3 regions of the Bacillus sp. BC08 genome follow, and region 3 is predicted to be linked to each of the others. Evidence: riboswitches for the same ligand, from Rfam matches in the RefSeq annotation. Region 3 holds a riboswitch; each other region holds the start of a gene.

Region 1 (6,021 bases), on a different contig from region 3:
ATCATGGTATTTCCATCCGCTACTGAAACGTTCGGAAATGTCGTACTCGAATCACTTGCATGTGGTACACCTGTCATTGGTGCAAATAGTGGCGGGGTTAAAAATATTATTACAGATGGAAAAACGGGAGTTCTTTGTCCCCCAAAAAATGAGGACGCATTTCTATCATCCATTTATTCTTTATTGCAAAATGAAGAGCAACTTACGCAAATGGGCATAACGGCTTCGTCTTATGCCCAATCAAAAAGCTGGGATGAGATCTTTCGTGGCTTACTTGACCAGTATAAAGAAGTCCTTCAGCACACCTCATCAGAGTTACTTGCTTAAACAGAAAAACTCCCTTCAAAAATGAAGGGAGTTTATTACATGGTCATAAATTTTAGTTTAATAAATGATACATAAGGTGAAGTATCACATTATTCCTATATTCATTATAACAAAAAGATACATAACTAAACAGACTTGTAATAAAAACCCATAAAAATTAATATATGGTTATACAGTATTTTTACTGTATGATGATTTTAAGAAATTCCCCTTAAAATCAACTTACTCAGATATCTTTATACAGTAATTGTTCCCCAATTTCTGTATATCAAAAAACCTTTCATTCATTTGAAAGGTTTTTTTGAGCCTGCATATATTCTTCTTTCGTATTTACGTTCATAAACCAATCCGCATTCGCTTGTACATCTTCTCCAGAAACATACTTCACATTACATTGTGATAAAAGCTGGCCCATACTTCTTTTTTCTTCCTGAAGCAAAGCATAAACCTTCTCTTTCACACGGTTATGATACGCTGCAAGTAACGGTTGTTTCCTTCCATTAATAATAGGGACAACCGCATCATATTCATTGCTCGTTTGCTCTAGTAAAATGGTAAACCATTCATGCGAAACATTTGGCGCATCACAAGGCATAATAGCATACCAATCTGCTTCTATATATTCCATTCCTGATACAATTCCAGCAAGTGGTCCATTTCCTTTATAATGCGGAATATCTTCTATAACAGGAACTTGTACAAGTTCCTCTACTCGCTCTTTTATATCGGAGTTACTAATGACCACAACTTCTTGTAACGCAGTTGTCATCACTTTCAAAATCTGCTCAATAAAAGTACTACCTTGCCAGCTCGCTAAAGCTTTCGGCTCACCGAATCGACTCGACATACCGCCCGCCAATACAATTCCAACATACTTACTCATTGGCGATGCAGCTCAAATGTAATATGACCTAATTCCGGTAAAATTAATTTATTCATCGCAAGGCGAACTGCTCCGCTAGACCCTGGCATAGAAAAGACAACTTTGCGCCCAATTGTACCGCCAATCGCTCTACTTAACATTGCGCTGCTTCCGATATCTTCTAAATAACTAATCATGCGGAACAACTCACCAAACCCGACAATTTCTTTATCTAATAAAGCTGATACTGCCTCAATCGTCACATCACGTTTCGTAATGCCAGTACCGCCATTTGTTAACACGACATCAACATCTTCCCTATGATAACCAGCTAACACCGCTTGCTGAATACTTTCTTTATCATCTTTTACAATTTCATAAGAGGTCACTGTATGCCCTGCTTCTTTTAACAATTCATGTAGTAGTTGTCCGCTCTTGTCCGTCTCTTCTGTACGTGTATCGGAGATCGTTACGATTTTGCAACGCACTTCTTTCGGTGCTTGTTTTTTATGTTCAGTTACGCTCATTTTTCATCTTTCCTTTCATTTAACTTTGTAAAATTATGTATAAATTAAAGAATTCAATATGATACAATATAAGTATATTTATCCATATAAAGGAGCTTTACATGATTCAAAATATGACACGATACGTACCCATTATACCATTCCTAATTATATTATCCCTTTTTCAATGCATCGCTTACAGGTTCGATATTAACTTTTTAAAATTGTATGTGCTTATGCCTGATGGTGGTATTCGCTACTATTTGACTAGCACATTAATCCCTCTCGTACTTGCCTATATAGTAGATTTTATATTCAAACGTTCTATCTCTAAATAAGGAGGTCTACATATTATGGAATTTTATAAAAAATTAACAACAACATTTATCCTCTTATTCGTCGCTTCCATTACTGTTGGCTTTTCTTTAAAAGGCGCAATTCCATACGCTACATTAGTAAGCATTATATTCGCAACACTATTTTTACTAAGCAGTGCCTTTTGTGCAGGAAAAGCACGCCAACTGAAAGGGTGACCGTCTATGTTCCGCAAGAAACCTATCCTTTGTAAATCATGTAAAAAAGAAATACAAACGTATGAAAAAGCATACATTCATACGCCATTTCCGGCAAGTGGTATGACGAACATGAAAAAGTACATTGAGCTAGAAGGAGAAGTTTATTGTGGTTCTTGCATCCAAGTAGTAAATAAAACAAAATAAAAAAAGCTTTGCGCTCACGGCGCAAAGCTTTTTTTCATATATTATAGACCAGCTTGCTCTTTTAAAGCTACAGCTTTGTCTGTACGTTCCCATGTTAGATCTACATCAGTACGTCCGAAGTGGCCGTAAGCTGCTGTTTGTTTGTAAATTGGGCGACGTAAGTCTAGCATTTTAATAATACCAGCTGGGCGAAGATCGAAGTTGTTACGAACTAGTTCTACTAGTACGTCTTCAGATACTTTACCAGTGCCGAATGTATCAACTGAAATTGATACTGGTTGTGCTACACCGATTGCGTATGCAAGTTGTACTTCTGCTTTATCAGCAAGACCAGCTGCTACGATGTTTTTCGCAACATAACGAGCTGCATATGCTGCTGAACGGTCAACTTTCGTTGCATCTTTACCAGAGAATGCACCGCCACCGTGGCGAGCGTATCCACCGTAAGTATCAACGATGATTTTACGTCCTGTTAAACCAGCATCACCTTGTGGTCCACCAATTACGAAGCGGCCAGTTGGGTTAATGAAGAATTTCGTTTCTCCATCCATTAATTCTGCTGGAACTACAGCTTTAATTACATGCTCTTTTAAATCGCGATCGATTTCTTCCCATGTAACATCTGGATGATGCTGTGTAGAAATTACGATTGTATCTACACGTACAGGTTTACCATTTTCATCATACTCAACTGTAACTTGCGTTTTTCCATCCGGACGTAAGTATGATAATGTATCATCTTTACGTACTTCAGTTAAACGGCGAGCTAATTTGTGAGCAAGTGAGATTGGAAGTGGCATTAACTCTTGTGTCTCATTACATGCGAAACCAAACATTAAACCTTGGTCTCCTGCACCAATTGCCTCAATCTCAGCGTCAGTCATTTGACCTTCGCGTGCTTCTAGCGCTTGGTCAACACCCATAGCGATGTCAGCAGATTGCTCATCGATAGATGTTAAAACTGCACAAGTTTCTGCATCGAATCCGTATTTTGCGCGTGTGTAACCAATGCCTTGAATTGTTTCACGAACGATTTTTGGAATATCTACGTAAGTAGAAGTCGTAATTTCCCCCGCTACCAATACTAAACCAGTTGTTACAGTTGTTTCACAAGCTACACGTGCATTTGCGTCTTTTGATAAGATCGCATCTAAAATTGAATCAGAAATTTGGTCACAAATTTTATCTGGATGTCCTTCAGTTACAGACTCAGATGTGAACAGATGACGTTTTTTTGTCATGTGGTAAACCTCCCTACAGTAATTGTATATATTGTACGGAACTCATCCTTAATTTGCCACAAACTGCGACATACATTTATTCTCCCACAAGCATACAGAAAAACCTTTCCCACTTTACATAGAGGAAAGGTTTAATTTGCTACTTGCATACTGCTTTTTGCCCTTCGCTCTTATCGTTCGAGACCTGTAGCCTCGCACAGGTTTTAGCACCTATTCACCTGTATTTACCACTACAAGTGAGGTTGCTGGGCTTCATCGGGCCTGTCCCTCCGCCAGCTCGGGATAAGAGAGTATCCGTCCCAACCTATACTAAAGAAATGATATTCATTTGTCAATTAATATTCACATTTTCCTGAAAGTTTTTCTCAATACGCCTGAAATGAAATATTAATAAGGAAATAATGCATTCACACAAACAAAAAGAAATAAATAGTATACATTATTTATATAATTGTGTTATACTCTTGTTGGGGATTACGAGAAATATTTCATTAAATGAAAAGGATGGTATATAAATATGAGTACTGTGAATGTCCAAATTGGTTTACACGAATTATTGAACGGAAGCAATGCACAGATTCAACTAAGTGTTCCGCAATTAGTGGAAAAAGTATTAATGCGAAATGAAGGGAAATTAACTTCTACTGGTGCCGTTTCTGCTTCAACAGGAAAATATACAGGACGTTCTCCTAAAGATAAATTTATTGTGAAAGAAGCATCGGTTGCTGACAAAATTGCTTGGGGAGCAGTGAATCAACCGATTTCTGAAGAACATTTTAATAAATTATATACTAAAGTTTTAGAATACTTAAAAGAAAAAGAAGAGTTATTCATCTTCAATGGATTTGCAGGCGCTGACCGCAATTACCGCCTACCAATCCAAGTTATTAACGAATATGCATGGCACAATTTATTTGTACATCAATTATTCATTCGTCCAACTGAAGAAGAATTAACAACTCATGAATCAGAGTTCACAATTGTTTCTGCACCGAATTTCAAAGCTGATCCAGCTGTTGACGGTACAAACTCTGAAGCATTCATTATGGTTTCATTCGAAAAACGTATCGTACTAATTGGTGGTACAGAATACGCTGGAGAAATGAAAAAATCAATCTTCTCTATTATGAACTTCTTACTACCTGAACAAGATATTCTTTCTATGCATTGCTCTGCAAACGTAGGTGAAGAAGGCGACGTAGCACTATTCTTCGGTTTATCTGGAACAGGTAAAACAACATTATCTGCTGATCCAAACCGTAAATTAATCGGTGATGATGAGCATGGTTGGTCTGATAACGGTGTATTCAATATTGAAGGCGGTTGCTACGCAAAATGTGTAAACCTTTCTCACGAGAAAGAACCACAAATTTTCGATGCAATCAAATTTGGATCTGTTTTAGAAAACGTTATCATTAATAACCAAACGCGTATCGCAGACTATAACGATACTACTTTAACAGAAAATACTCGTGCTGCATACCCTATGCATGCGATCGACAATATCGTACTGCCAAGTGTTGCTGGACACCCAAATACAATCATTTTCTTAACTGCTGATGCATCTGGCGTATTGCCTCCAATCAGTAAGTTATCAAAAGAACAAGCTATGTATCATTTCTTAAGTGGTTACACTAGTAAACTAGCAGGAACAGAGCGCGGCGTTACATCTCCGCAAGCAACATTCTCAACTTGCTTCGGTTCACCATTCTTACCACTTGATGCATCTCGCTATGCTGAAATGCTTGGTGAAAAAATCGAGAAACACGATGCGAAAGTATTCTTAGTAAACACTGGCTGGACTGGTGGCGAATACGGCGTTGGTAAACGTATGAACTTAGGTTACACTCGTGCAATGATTCAAGCAGCATTAAGCGGCGAACTTGCAAAAACAGAAACAGCTAAACATGACATCTTCGGTCTTGAAGTTCCACTTCACGTACCAGGTGTACCTGACGAAGTGTTAATGCCTGAACAAACTTGGGCTGATAAAGCTGCTTACAAAGCAAAAGCAATCGAGCTTGCGAGCGAATTCAAAGAGAACTTCAAAAAGTTCGACAGCGTTTCTGAAGATATTATTAACTTAGGCGGTCCAATCGCTTAAGTACAAACTTTCTGTTGGAATAACCCTTTTTACTCATATGAATAAGTGTCGTGTAACCGTAAAGTTCCGCGTACTCACCGACAAAACCCAATGCGGCTTAACGGTTACACACACTTACATAAAAAAGAAGCTTACGTTTTTTACGTAAGCTTCTTTCTATATCTTCTCTCTTCATCCGTGATGTAGTTCGGAAAAATTACAGAAAATTCATTTTATAATTATTCGATTTTCGTTTTTTATGATAAAATTTACATATACAGGA
Region 2 (6,021 bases), on a different contig from region 3:
AAAGTAATGAGCTATGTTGCAATTGGTAAAGAAGAAGGTAGAATCTTAGCAGGTGGCGAAGGAGACGATTCTAAAGGCTGGTTCATCCAACCAACAATCGTTGCTGATGTTGCAGAAGATGCTCGCTTAATGAAAGAAGAAATCTTCGGACCAGTAGTAGCATTCTGTAAAGCAAAAGACTTTGATCATGCACTAGCAATTGCAAACAATACAGAATACGGTTTAACAGGTGCTGTTGTTACTAATAACCGTGACCATATTGAAAAAGCACGTGAAGAATTCCATGTGGGTAACTTATACTTCAACCGTGGATGTACTGGTGCAATCGTAGGTTACCAACCATTCGGTGGCTTTAACATGTCTGGTACAGACTCTAAAGCTGGTGGCCCTGACTACTTAGCGCTTCACATGCAAGCAAAAACTACTTCTGAAACTTTATAAGAAATAGTAGGAGAGATCTTCGCAGTCTGCGGAGATCTCTTTTTTTTTGAAAAACTTTCTATATGTGGATTAAGATAGACATCAGTAGAAAAACTAATAAAGTAATAAGGTTTACTTCAGTAAATAAGATATATTATATTTGTTGGATAGATTCTCTTTAAAGACAAGAAAAGTAGGTGAACAAAGTGGGAAAATATCAATTGGATTATAAAGGTCAGGTAGCTGTGGCAAAGTTTCATGAAAAACAGACGCCTGCCAAATTTGATAAAAAGCAACAAATTGAAAAATTGCGTGCGGAGTATTTGAAAAAGAAGCAAAAACAAACAGATAAATAATATGTTACGTTTTTGATGGGAGAAACTAGTTCTGATTACCATATATTACTATTTAGTGATTAGAACTAGCTAAACCCTATTAATATCGGGATAAACATGTAAATAGAAACAAAACAACGAGAAAATTTGACTTATTAGTCATATTTTTTAGTATTCATTTTAAGGATTTCCTGTATAATACAATTTGAAAGAAAATCTATGGTTTGACAAGAAACACTCTTTTCGGTTTTGCTCACTGAAGGGAGTGTTTTTTTGTAGCCAAAAACTCCTCTGTACTCATTACATTTGCATATACTCCATTTAAACTAGCCAAAATTGTGTTATGAATATAAACGGCTGGTATCGTAGCATTCTTAAAAGAAAGATCTTTTGTCGCACAAGCATCATGTATAACGGTACATGGAAAGCCGAAATCAAAAGCAGCCCTTACGGTAGCATCAATACACATATGAGTCATCATCCCGCATATGACGACATGCTCAATAGCTAAACGTTGTAATTGTTCTAGAAGATCAGTGTCCCGAAAACTATTTGGATAATGTTTGAGTATAACGGTTTCTTCTCTAAGTGGGCGTACGCTTTCATGAATATGTACACCTTCTGTATTGGGTAGGAAAAAAGTAGCGTCATCTTTAATTGCTACATGTTGGATATGAAAAATAGGTTCATTTTTCGTTCTAAAGAATTGTAGTAGCTGACTAGCATATTCGCTTGCTTCTACTGGATTACGCAATTCCATTTTTCCATGTGGAAAATAATCATTTTGAATATCAACGAGTAAAAGAGCTGTTTTCATATATTTATCTTCCTCCGATTTCATATTCAAATAATGGTATTCAATTTATCCGACATTAACGGGCAGTAAAACTCCCACCTCAAAATTCGGCTGGAGCAAAGAAGTTAGGTGGGAGATCAACTGTCCGTAAATGTCCGATTGGTTCAACTAATAATCAGTGGGGGATGAACAAAACCCCCACTGATTATAGTTTCACTTTATAGAGGGGATTCTCCTTTTAAAAAATATGAGGGAGGAGAATTTAACATAACTTTAAAAATCACTATTGTATTGTGAATTTTTTTATTTGAAAATTTTAATAGAGAAATAATTAATATTTTTCTAAAAAATTTATTGACTCTTATTATTCTGAGTTCTATAATGAGAATTAATTAAACGACAATTAAATCGATACATTCTTATCCAGAGAGGTGGAGGGACTGGCCCTACGATACCTCAGCAACGGGTTTTTTAATACCGTGCTAACTCCAGCAAGCCTATGAAAGGCTTGGAAGATGAGAAGATGTGAACGAGTACATATAAGTGCTCTCCTTCTTATCTTTATGGTTGATAAGAAGGAGAGCACTTTTTATTTTACCTCGAAAGCTCTACTTCAAGTTTTTACAGCATATAGGAGGGGGAAAAATGATTTCTTTTAACAACGTAAGTAAAGTATATGAATCAGGTGGGCAATCTGTTCATGCGGTGGAGGACGTAACATTATCAGTTGAGAAGGGCGAAATTTTTGGCATTATCGGTTTTAGTGGCGCTGGAAAGAGTACGTTATTACGCCTAGTAAATATGTTAGAGAGACCGACAGCAGGAACGATTTCAATAGATGATAAAGATATTACATTATTATCGACGAAAGAATTACGGAAGCTAAGACAAAGAATCGGGATGATTTTTCAAAGTTTTAATTTATTTAATTCAAGAACAGTGTTTGGAAATATTGCTTATCCATTAAAATTAGCGAAAGTACCAAAGGATGAGATAAAAGAAAGAGTAAATGAACTGTTGAAGTTTGTAGGGTTAGAAGATAAAGCAAACTATTATCCAGAGCAACTATCAGGCGGACAAAAGCAGCGGGTTGGTATTGCAAGAGCACTTGCAACATCACCGGATATCCTTATATGTGATGAGGCAACATCAGCTTTAGATCCAGAAACAACGACAGAGATATTAAACTTATTAAAGAAAGTAAATCGAGAATACAATGTAACAATTCTACTCATTACACATGAAATGCATGTTGTGAAGGAAATTTGTCACCGTGTAGCTGTAATGGAGAAGGGAAAAGTTATTGAAGAAGGAAAACTGTTTGACGTTTTCACACAACCGAAAACAAAGACGACTCAAAACTTTGTACGCTCTATTATTAATGATCATTTACCGGAAAGTGTTCTAGGTAAAATTCAAAATGGTGGACAGATTTATCGCTTAACATTTACGGGTGAAGAGACAGGGCAGCCAGTACTATCATATATCGCGAAAAATTATAACGTCGATGTAAACGTACTGTATGGAAATATTATTGAACTCCAAAATGTGCTATTTGGAAATCTTCTTGTAGAATTGCAAGGTGAACAGAAGGAAATTCAAAAAGCATTACAACATCTACGACTGCAAGTGCAGCTGAAGGAGGTAGAAGCTCATGCGAGTTGATTGGAGTATATTTTGGCCCCGCATAGTAGATGCGACGGGGGATACCCTCTTAATGGTAATTGTAACCCTTATATTCGCCATAATTCTTGGTATACCTCTAGGTTTACTATTATATGTAACGAGAAAAGGAAACTTTTTAGAAAACAAATGGGTCTTTTCTATTCTTAATATCATTATTAACACAATTCGTCCGGTTCCATTTATTATCTTCTTAGTAGCTTTAAGCCCACTAACAAGAAGTGTTATCGGAACGACGATTGGAACAGCAGCAGCAATCTTTCCGATGACGTTAGTTGCATCAATCGGTATTGCTAGAATGGTTGAAACAAATCTTGTTTCAGTTCCAAAGGGAGTCATTGAAGCAGCACAAGCAATGGGGGCTTCACCAATTAGAATTGTTTTTGAAATTCTTGTACCAGAAGCGTTAGCACCATTGATCTTAGGGGTTACATTTATGACAGTTGGTTTAATTGAATTTTCTGCAGTTGCTGGGCTTGTCGGTGGTGGCGGTCTTGGTGACTTAGCAATGACATATGGTTATCAACGTTTTGATACATCAGTTATGTTCGTAACGGTCGTTTTACTTATTATTCTCGTACAGGTAGCTCAGAACTTAGGAAACTACTTTGCGAAAGTCTTTTTACGCAGATCATAAAAAGGAAGAGGGGAAAAGAAAATGAAGAAAATTTTAGCATTTGCATTATCAGCAATTGTAGGGATTTCAGCATTAAGCGGCTGCTCGGATGCAGGAGCAAAAGAGAAAACAGTTCGCATTGGTGTAACTGGAACGGATGGAAACGCTTGGGAAATTGTAAAGGGAAAAGCTGAAAAAGAAGGGATTAAAGTTAAACTGATTGAGTTCTCTGATTACACGACGCCAAATAAAGCGTTAGCTGATGGAGATATTGAACTAAACTCATTCCAGCACGTTGCTTTCTTAGAGCAATTTAAAAAAGAGCATAAGTTAGATATTACAGCTGTCGGTACAACGCAAATTGCACCAATGGGCTTATACTCTGAAAAATATAAGAAGGCAAATGAAATTCCAGATGGTTCAGAAATTGCGATTCCAAATGATCCAACGAACCAAGCTCGTGCATTAAAACTTCTTGATGCAGCAGGTTTATTAAAGCTTAAGAAAGACTTTGGCTTATTCGGAGATCCAAGCGGCATTGCTGAAAATCCGAAGAAGTTAAAAATTACACCGGTTATCGCACAGCAAACACCTCGTGTATTAAAAGATGTTGCAGCTTCAGTTATTAATAACGGTGTTGCTGGTCAAGCTGGATTAGATCCAGCGAAGGATCCAATTTTCTTAGAAGATCCAAAGAATGAAAATGCGAAGCCATATATTAATATTTTTGCAGCTCGTACGAAAGATAAAGATGATCCAACACTGAAAAAAGTAATTGAACTCTATCATTCAAAAGAAGTAACAGATGCAATTAAGAAAGAAACAAATGATGGTTCCATTTCAGTAGATCTTTCACTTGAGGAGCTTGAAAAAATCGTAAAATAATTATCGGGTTTAACGATTAACAGTAGGAACCCCTCCGCTGTTAGCTCGTTCAACATATAATCTACTTAACAAACAAAACCCTAATTCTGTACCTTCCAATTTTGTATAACGTAGAATCCAATGTTTGTTAAGTAGAGTGATGGACCAGGAGTTTTCCTGGTCTTTTTTTATGAATGAAAGTAGCTAGCGAATAATAAGGTAATCCAAATTATAAAAGGATAAGAAAATAAGCTGCAAATGAGTGTAATTATGAATTGTTTTTTATGAATGAGGTGTTTTTCGAATGAAAAAAAGAAAATAGAAAAGATCATAATGAAAACTGCTGATATTACGCCAGGATTATAGGAACGATAAATGAAGAATAAAATAATATGTTGAATAGAGTTGAAAAATATCGCCCCTTGTATAAAAATAATCCAGTATATAGAAGACAAAAAGTTTAGTTGATATAGAAAGACGATAAGTAAAACAAAGATTGTTAACACGAAAATCGCAATGAAAAATTGTCGGCTTGTTATAAAATGAATTGAAAATTGATTAGCAAGATATTGAGGCATTTGGAAAGATTCTTCAAGGTTATGAATGAAAAATAACAAGGGAATAATCCAAAGCATAATAGTGGAATGTTTTTTCAACAACTTATATCACTCCAATATGGGATAGAAAGCCAAGAAAGGCCCTCTATCCAGAGATGTTCATTCAATTATGATACTTTTTAACTTATCTTTGTGATGCTCTTGTTCTTTCGGATAAGCAGCTAGCTCCTCTTGTAAAATGTTTAGCATTTGCTTAGCTGATTGCTGGATTGGTGCAGGTAACTCTTCTAATATATTCATACCGACTTTTATTTTTGCATGAATTACCTTTCTTAGTAGTTCCTCACGCATGCACTACACCTCCAAATCGAATGTTTAGTACATCATCTTCAAATTTTGCCCCTTGAATAGAAAGGTGTGTTAACGTTTTGGGTAATGTGATGTTCCGCTTAACAGAACCAGCACGAATGATAAGCTCGTCACCTTTTTGATTTAATGCAAGTTCACTTTTGTTAGAGAAGGGAATGGACAGAATGAAAATATACTCATCGCCATCTTTTTTTACATATTGAGTGCGACCGTTAAATTTCACTTTCGTAGGAGAAGAATCTGATTTAAATAAAGCATCTCCTATACGCTCTAACATAGACAAACCAACAACTTCTTGTTCAAACATAGGAGCTTCGTAAATAGGAAGTGGATCAAAACTATTTTGAATTAATGTTTTATATTTCTTTTGAGTGTCTTTCC
Region 3 (6,021 bases):
TTAATTTTCGTTGGAAGCAACTTTCCTACATCGCTCATAATAGGATGATCTAGTTGCTCTTTATATGTATTTATAGATGTCGCAAGCAACACTGCATAGGCTACAATGACCACCGCTATTTTTCTTTTTTTCAAATGACACTCTCCTCTTCTACAGTTTTCCCTCTTCATATTGTACCTATTTTCCTAAGAAGAAAGTATACAAAAAAGAGGGCACCTTATTTTAGGTCCCCCCTCATCAAAATTGTTACTTTGCTGCTGGCAATTGTATCGGGTCAAACTTTTCGTACGACGTATACTTTGCGTTCGTAATAATATGTGCTTTATCCTTACCGTTACTGCTCATAATCATGTCTATCTTTGCTGATTCATATTTAAAATCTTTTGTAATGATATATTCTGCATCCACTTCTTCTATCTTCGCATTTTGTGCTTGTAACATTTTCTTCTGCGTTTCATCCATGCTAGTTAACATACTTTCTGTTTCTTGCCCTTTTAATGTAAATTTCAGTTTATATTTATCTCCGCTTTTCTCCATCTTCATTTTATCTAAAACTACTGCTGGTACTTCTAACTTATCTATAATATCTTGAGTCGCTTTCATTCCACCAGCGTTTAATTGCTCCTCTGGTACAGTTATAACTTCTCCTGTATTAGGGTTTTTCACCTCACCAGCAACTTTACCATCCACAGTATACACTACAACATCTGCACCAGAAATATTCATTTCAGAACGAGAATTCTTTGTCTTTGGCTCTAATTGCATCTTAGCCTTTAATATATTCATCTCTGTTCCTTCAGCTTTTATCTCTACATCATATGTCATCGTTACATGTTCTTCATTTTTAAAAGCTTCGTTCGTTTTCTTGAAAACATCCTTCGCTGCTAATTCTTTTTCTTTCTGCACAGCTTCTTTTTTCGGTTCATCAGTTTTTGTTGTTTTCTCATTGCTACACCCTACCCCTAGACTGATTGCAAACACTAAACTTGAAATAAAAATAGTTTTTTTCATAATGTCGCCCCCTTTTCAAAAATAATATCACCTCTTTTCCTACGAAATCTATATAATTTTTAATCTTTATTCGCTATATAGCGACATGTTTAATGAAGGTTTTAAATATGATGTAAATAACAACAACTCATTTCAGGAGGTCATTATGAAGGCGATCATTTGCACACAGTATGGACCACCTAACGTTCTTCAGCTTCAAAATATAGAGAAACCTACACCTAAAAAGAACGAAGTATTAATTAAAATTCACGCAACAAGTGTATCAACTGGAGATTGTAGAATACGAGGTTTTAATAGTCCCCTCTTATTTTGGATTCCTATGCGGATCATATTAGGTTTCAGAAAACCGAGAAAACCTATACTCGGCGTAGAGTTATCCGGTGAAATCGAAGAAATAGGAACAGATGTAACTCAATTTAAAAAAGGGGATCCAATTTTTGCATTAACAGAACTAAACCTCGGTGGTTATGCCGAGTACACATGCGTACATGAAAGTGGATTAATAACATTAAAACCTACCAATGTGACGTATGAAGAAGCTGCAGTTATTCCTTTTGGTGGAACTTCCGCATTGCATTTTCTGAGAAAGGGCCGTATAAAAAAAGGGCAACAAGTGCTCATATATGGTGCCTCAGGATCAGTAGGAACAGCTGCTGTACAACTTGCTAAATATTTCGGTGCGACCGTTACGGCTGTTTGCAGTAATTCAAATTTTGAACTCGTTCAATCTTTAGGAGCTGATACAGTAATTGATTATACGAAAGAAGACTTTACTAAGCGGCGCGAGCGCTACGATATTATATTTGATGCAGTTGGTAAATATAAAAAATCCCTTTGTACAAATACATTAACATCCAATGGAAAATATGTATCTGTTAATGGAATGATGGCAAAGGTAAGTAAAGAGGATATGATTCTACTAAAAGAACTAACTGAAACAGAACATTTAAAACCTGTTATTGATAGAACCTACCGATTAGAAGAAATTGCTGAAGCTCATATATATGTGGAACAGGGACATAAGAAAGGTAATGTTTCGATTACCTTAAAATAAAATATATTCAGAAAATAACATTGACAATTCTTTTTGTAAGATTTACTATTAGTACCATATTAAAAAACTACATACACAAACTCTTATCAAGAGTGGCGGAGGGACTGGCCCGATGATGCCCGGCAACCGAGCTTATAACATATAAGCTAAGGTGCTAATTCCTGCAAAACGAGTTTTCGTTTTGGAAGATAAGAGAGGAACCTATTTTGTCTATTCGGCACCTCTCTTATTTTTGAGAGGTGCTTTTTATTTTGGAACGTATATGAAGGGGGAGTTATAGATGAAAAAAGTATTATTGAGCATTGTAAGTGGAGCGGTATTATTGCTAAGTGCATGTGGTGCTAATTCTGATAAAGAGGTAAAAGCATTAGATGAGAAAAAGATTACTGTCGGTGTAACTGGCGGACCGCATGAACAAATTTTTGAAAAGGTAAAAGAAGTGGCAGCGAAAGACGGACTCGAAATTGATGTAAAAGTATTTAATGATTATGTAGCACCAAACGTATCTTTAGAGGAAAAAAGCCTCGATGTAAATAGCTATCAAACGAAATCATATTTAGACGTATTTAAAGCTGAGCGCAATATGAAATTAACGGAAGTATTTTCAACAGTAACATTCCCTATGGGCGTATATTCTAAAAGCTTAAAGGATGTAAAAGACTTAAAAGAGGGCGACGCAATCGCTGTACCAAATGATCCAACGAATGAACTTCGAGCTTTAAAGCTATTTGAAAAAGCAGGAGTTTTAAAAGTAGATCCAAAGGCGACAGAAAAAGCGACTGCGAAAGATGTAATTGAAAATCCAAAAAATTTAAAGATTGTTGAATTAGAGGCATCTCAATTACCGACACAACTAAGTGAAGTAAAAGCAGCTGCAATTAATACAAACTTTGCATTAGGTGCAAAATTAAGCCCTGCGAAAGATTCTATCTTCCGTGAAGGAAAAGATTCACCATATGTGAACTGGGTCGTTGTTCGTACTGAAAATAAAGATGATGCAGTTGTAAATAAATTAAAGAAAGCTTATCAATCTAAAGAAGTAAAGGAATTTATCGAGAAAAAATTTGATGGTTCTGTTTTACCGTCTTGGTAGGAGCTGACGATAATGATTGAATTAAAAAATGTATCCAAAGTATTTACAACAAAAAAAGGGAATGTAGAAGCACTTAAGTCTACTTCCCTTCAAGTAAAAAAGGGCGAAGTATTTGGAATCATTGGATATAGTGGCGCTGGTAAAAGTACATTAATTCGATGTGTAAATTTATTAGAAAAACCAACGACAGGAAATATCATTGTAAACGGCCAAGACTTAACAACCTTATCAGCAAAAGAACTAGCAAAATCGAGACAAAAAATCGGGATGATTTTTCAAGGATTCAACTTACTTAAAACTGTGACAGTTTATGAAAATATTGCATTACCGTTACGTCTATCTGGTCTTCCCAAAACTGAAATTGAGCAAAGGGTAGAAAAGTATTTACGTATTGTCGATCTTTTTAGTCGAAAAGATGCCTATCCGAGTGAACTTTCTGGTGGCCAGAAGCAGCGTGTTGCTATTGCACGTGCACTATCACATGAACCGGAAGTTTTATTAAGCGACGAAGCAACGAGTGCTTTAGACCCAGAAACAACGGATTCTATTCTTGACCTATTACTAAAGATTAATGAAGAAATCGGGATCACAATTTTATTAATTACACATGAAATGAATGTCATCCAGCGTATATGTGACCGAGTTGCTGTTATGGAACATGGAGCAGTAGTTGAAAGCGGGACCGTGAAGGATATCTTCACAAACCCACAACATGTAACAACGAAGAAATTCGTAAATAGTGCATTTGCAGCGAAGATTCCAGAAGAAGTACAAAAAGAACTACAAACTACTGGTGAAATTGTAACTCTCTCCTTTATAGGGAATGCTTCAGGAGAGCCAGCATTAGCTGTCGCTACAAAACGTTTTCAAGTGTATCCAAATATTTTATCCGGTAATATTACACAATTAAAGCATGAAGCATACGGGAAACTGATCATTCATATGCAGGGTGAGAAAAATGAAGTAGATCGCGCTTTATCATTTTTACAAGAGCAAGGGATCATCGTAGAAGGAGGTAGAACAGATCATGGGAAACAAGTCCTTTTTGGATGAATGGGGTAAAGTCATATGGGAAGCAACCATTCAAACATTTCAAATGACATCTATTTCACTATTCATCTCTATCCTTATTGCATTACCACTTGGCGTTACACTTGTTTTAACGAGACCTGGTGGACAGCACGAAAATAAAATCATTTATCCAATTCTTAATACAATTATTAATATCATTCGCTCTCTTCCATTTATCATTCTATTATTCTTCATTTTACCTTTTACAAAGTTTCTAATGGGAACATCCATTGGCGTGCAAGGTGTTATCGTACCACTTGTCGTATTCACGGCCCCTTATATTGCACGATTAATGGAGACAGCTTTATTAGAAGTGGATCGTGGTGTTATTGAAGCTTATCAAGCGATGGGCATTTCTACTATAAAAATCATTTGGCACGTTATGGTGAAAGAAGCTCGTCCCTCCCTTATACTTGGCTTAACAATTGCAACAATCGGCTTAATCGGTGCAACAGCAATGGCTGGACTTGTAGGTGCTGGTGGTCTTGGTGATTTAGCATATCGATTCGGACACTTACGCTATGAACCTGAAGTAATGTATGCAACAGTCTTTATTTTAATTATCCTCGTTCAAGGGCTACAGTCTTTAGGAAATGGTGTTGCAAGAAGATTGAAGAAAGATTAAAAAAGAAGGTATCTCACTAGGATGAGATACCCTCTTTTTTATCTTTTAAATCCACCTTCAGAATGAATAACTTGTCCAGTAATCCATTCTGCTTCTTCACTTACTAAAAATTTAATAAGCCTTGCTGCATCCCTCGGCTCACCAATTCTACCAAAAGGAAACATTGGCTTTAATCCTTGCCTTATCTCTTCAGTCATCCAGCCTGTATCGGTTGGACCTGGGTTAATTGCATTCACTGTTATTCCTAAATGAGCTACCTCGGCTGACAACGAACTCGTAAGAGCATCAATAGCTCCCTTCGTAGTTGCATACGCCAGTTCTCCAACCATAGGCCCTTGAAATTGCCCCGATGTCATATTCACAATTCTACCACCAGATTTCTTATCAAATCCTCGGGCAAATTGACTACTTAACAACGTAGTCGCACGAACATTTACCATGTAGTGCTTCTCTAATTCTTCAGCAGTCAAATTAGAGAAGTCATTATTTGTGGAATACGCTGCATTATTAATTAATATATGAGGGTAGCCTAGTTGTTCATTAACTTTATTTATAAGCTCTTTCGGTGCATCATTCTGAGTTAAATCTAACTCCATACTTGATACTTTAACACCGCTTTTTAGTAACTCTTCTTTTAATTGTATATGTTCACTTTGATCAACGCCCCAAGGCATCTCTTTATCGTACGCTGTCCAATACGTAAAAAATATATCGTATCCTGCTTCAGCTAATTCTTTACAAATTGCTGCACCTATACCATCTAGACGACTTACACCTGTCACAACTGCTACTTTATTTTTTAATTGATTCATCATATACTCCTCCAATTTTAAAGGACGCATATTTCATATAAGAGATATGAATTTCCCTGCACGTTATCCTTACAAAAGGGATGTACAAGCCAAATATGCAGTCCTTGAATGATTTACAAACAGCTAAATAAACCCTCACTTATGAGAGAAAAATTTATCTATCTAGTTTCTAATCATTACAAGCTCATCCACATATTGAGTCCTTGTCCCCTTTCCATATATCTCTATTTCTATCATACCAATATGATGTAATATTTCAAATGATAAAAAATAAAGGTCAATATTCTATGCCGACCTTCTACTAATTTTAGTATATTACAATAACTAAATAATTAAAATAATCAGAAAAACACTG

What was found. Region 3 has a riboswitch for S-adenosylmethionine ahead of ACXVYO_RS00800 (MetQ/NlpA family ABC transporter substrate-binding protein). Riboswitches for the same ligand answer to the same signal wherever they lie in the genome.
Region 1: another riboswitch for S-adenosylmethionine. It lies ahead of metK (methionine adenosyltransferase); the one in region 3 lies ahead of ACXVYO_RS00800 (MetQ/NlpA family ABC transporter substrate-binding protein).
Region 2: another riboswitch for S-adenosylmethionine. It lies ahead of ACXVYO_RS10505 (methionine ABC transporter ATP-binding protein); the one in region 3 lies ahead of ACXVYO_RS00800 (MetQ/NlpA family ABC transporter substrate-binding protein).

The regions. Positions count from the first base shown of each region.
Region 1 covers NZ_JBTGPA010000035.1:104,731-110,751, reverse strand. Annotated here, with positions in the region: gene ACXVYO_RS18605 (glycosyltransferase family 4 protein) at 1-327, shown strand, start outside; gene ACXVYO_RS18600 (molybdenum cofactor guanylyltransferase) at 608-1,210, opposite strand; gene ACXVYO_RS18595 (MogA/MoaB family molybdenum cofactor biosynthesis protein) at 1,207-1,716, opposite strand; gene ACXVYO_RS18590 (hypothetical protein) at 2,049-2,228, shown strand; gene ACXVYO_RS18585 (hypothetical protein) at 2,235-2,414, shown strand; gene metK (methionine adenosyltransferase) at 2,456-3,655, opposite strand; SAM riboswitch class I at 3,823-3,944, opposite strand; gene pckA (phosphoenolpyruvate carboxykinase (ATP)) at 4,173-5,759, shown strand.
Region 2 covers NZ_JBTGPA010000030.1:175,630-181,650, reverse strand. Annotated here, with positions in the region: gene pruA (L-glutamate gamma-semialdehyde dehydrogenase) at 1-441, shown strand, start outside; gene ACXVYO_RS10515 (hypothetical protein) at 627-776, shown strand; gene ACXVYO_RS10510 (cysteine hydrolase family protein) at 1,009-1,572, opposite strand; SAM riboswitch class I at 1,968-2,073, shown strand; gene ACXVYO_RS10505 (methionine ABC transporter ATP-binding protein) at 2,197-3,216, shown strand; gene ACXVYO_RS10500 (methionine ABC transporter permease) at 3,206-3,871, shown strand; gene ACXVYO_RS10495 (MetQ/NlpA family ABC transporter substrate-binding protein) at 3,893-4,735, shown strand; gene ACXVYO_RS10490 (HXXEE domain-containing protein) at 4,903-5,373, opposite strand; gene ACXVYO_RS10485 (DUF3926 domain-containing protein) at 5,431-5,622, opposite strand; gene ACXVYO_RS10480 (ArsA family ATPase) at 5,615-6,021, opposite strand, start outside.
Region 3 covers NZ_JBTGPA010000007.1:68,869-74,889, forward strand. Annotated here, with positions in the region: gene ACXVYO_RS00785 (FAD-binding protein) at 1-134, opposite strand, end outside; gene ACXVYO_RS00790 (hypothetical protein) at 247-1,011, opposite strand; gene ACXVYO_RS00795 (NAD(P)-dependent alcohol dehydrogenase) at 1,157-2,065, shown strand; SAM riboswitch class I at 2,146-2,260, shown strand; gene ACXVYO_RS00800 (MetQ/NlpA family ABC transporter substrate-binding protein) at 2,346-3,158, shown strand; gene ACXVYO_RS00805 (methionine ABC transporter ATP-binding protein) at 3,171-4,211, shown strand; gene ACXVYO_RS00810 (methionine ABC transporter permease) at 4,186-4,854, shown strand; gene ACXVYO_RS00815 (SDR family oxidoreductase) at 4,893-5,669, opposite strand.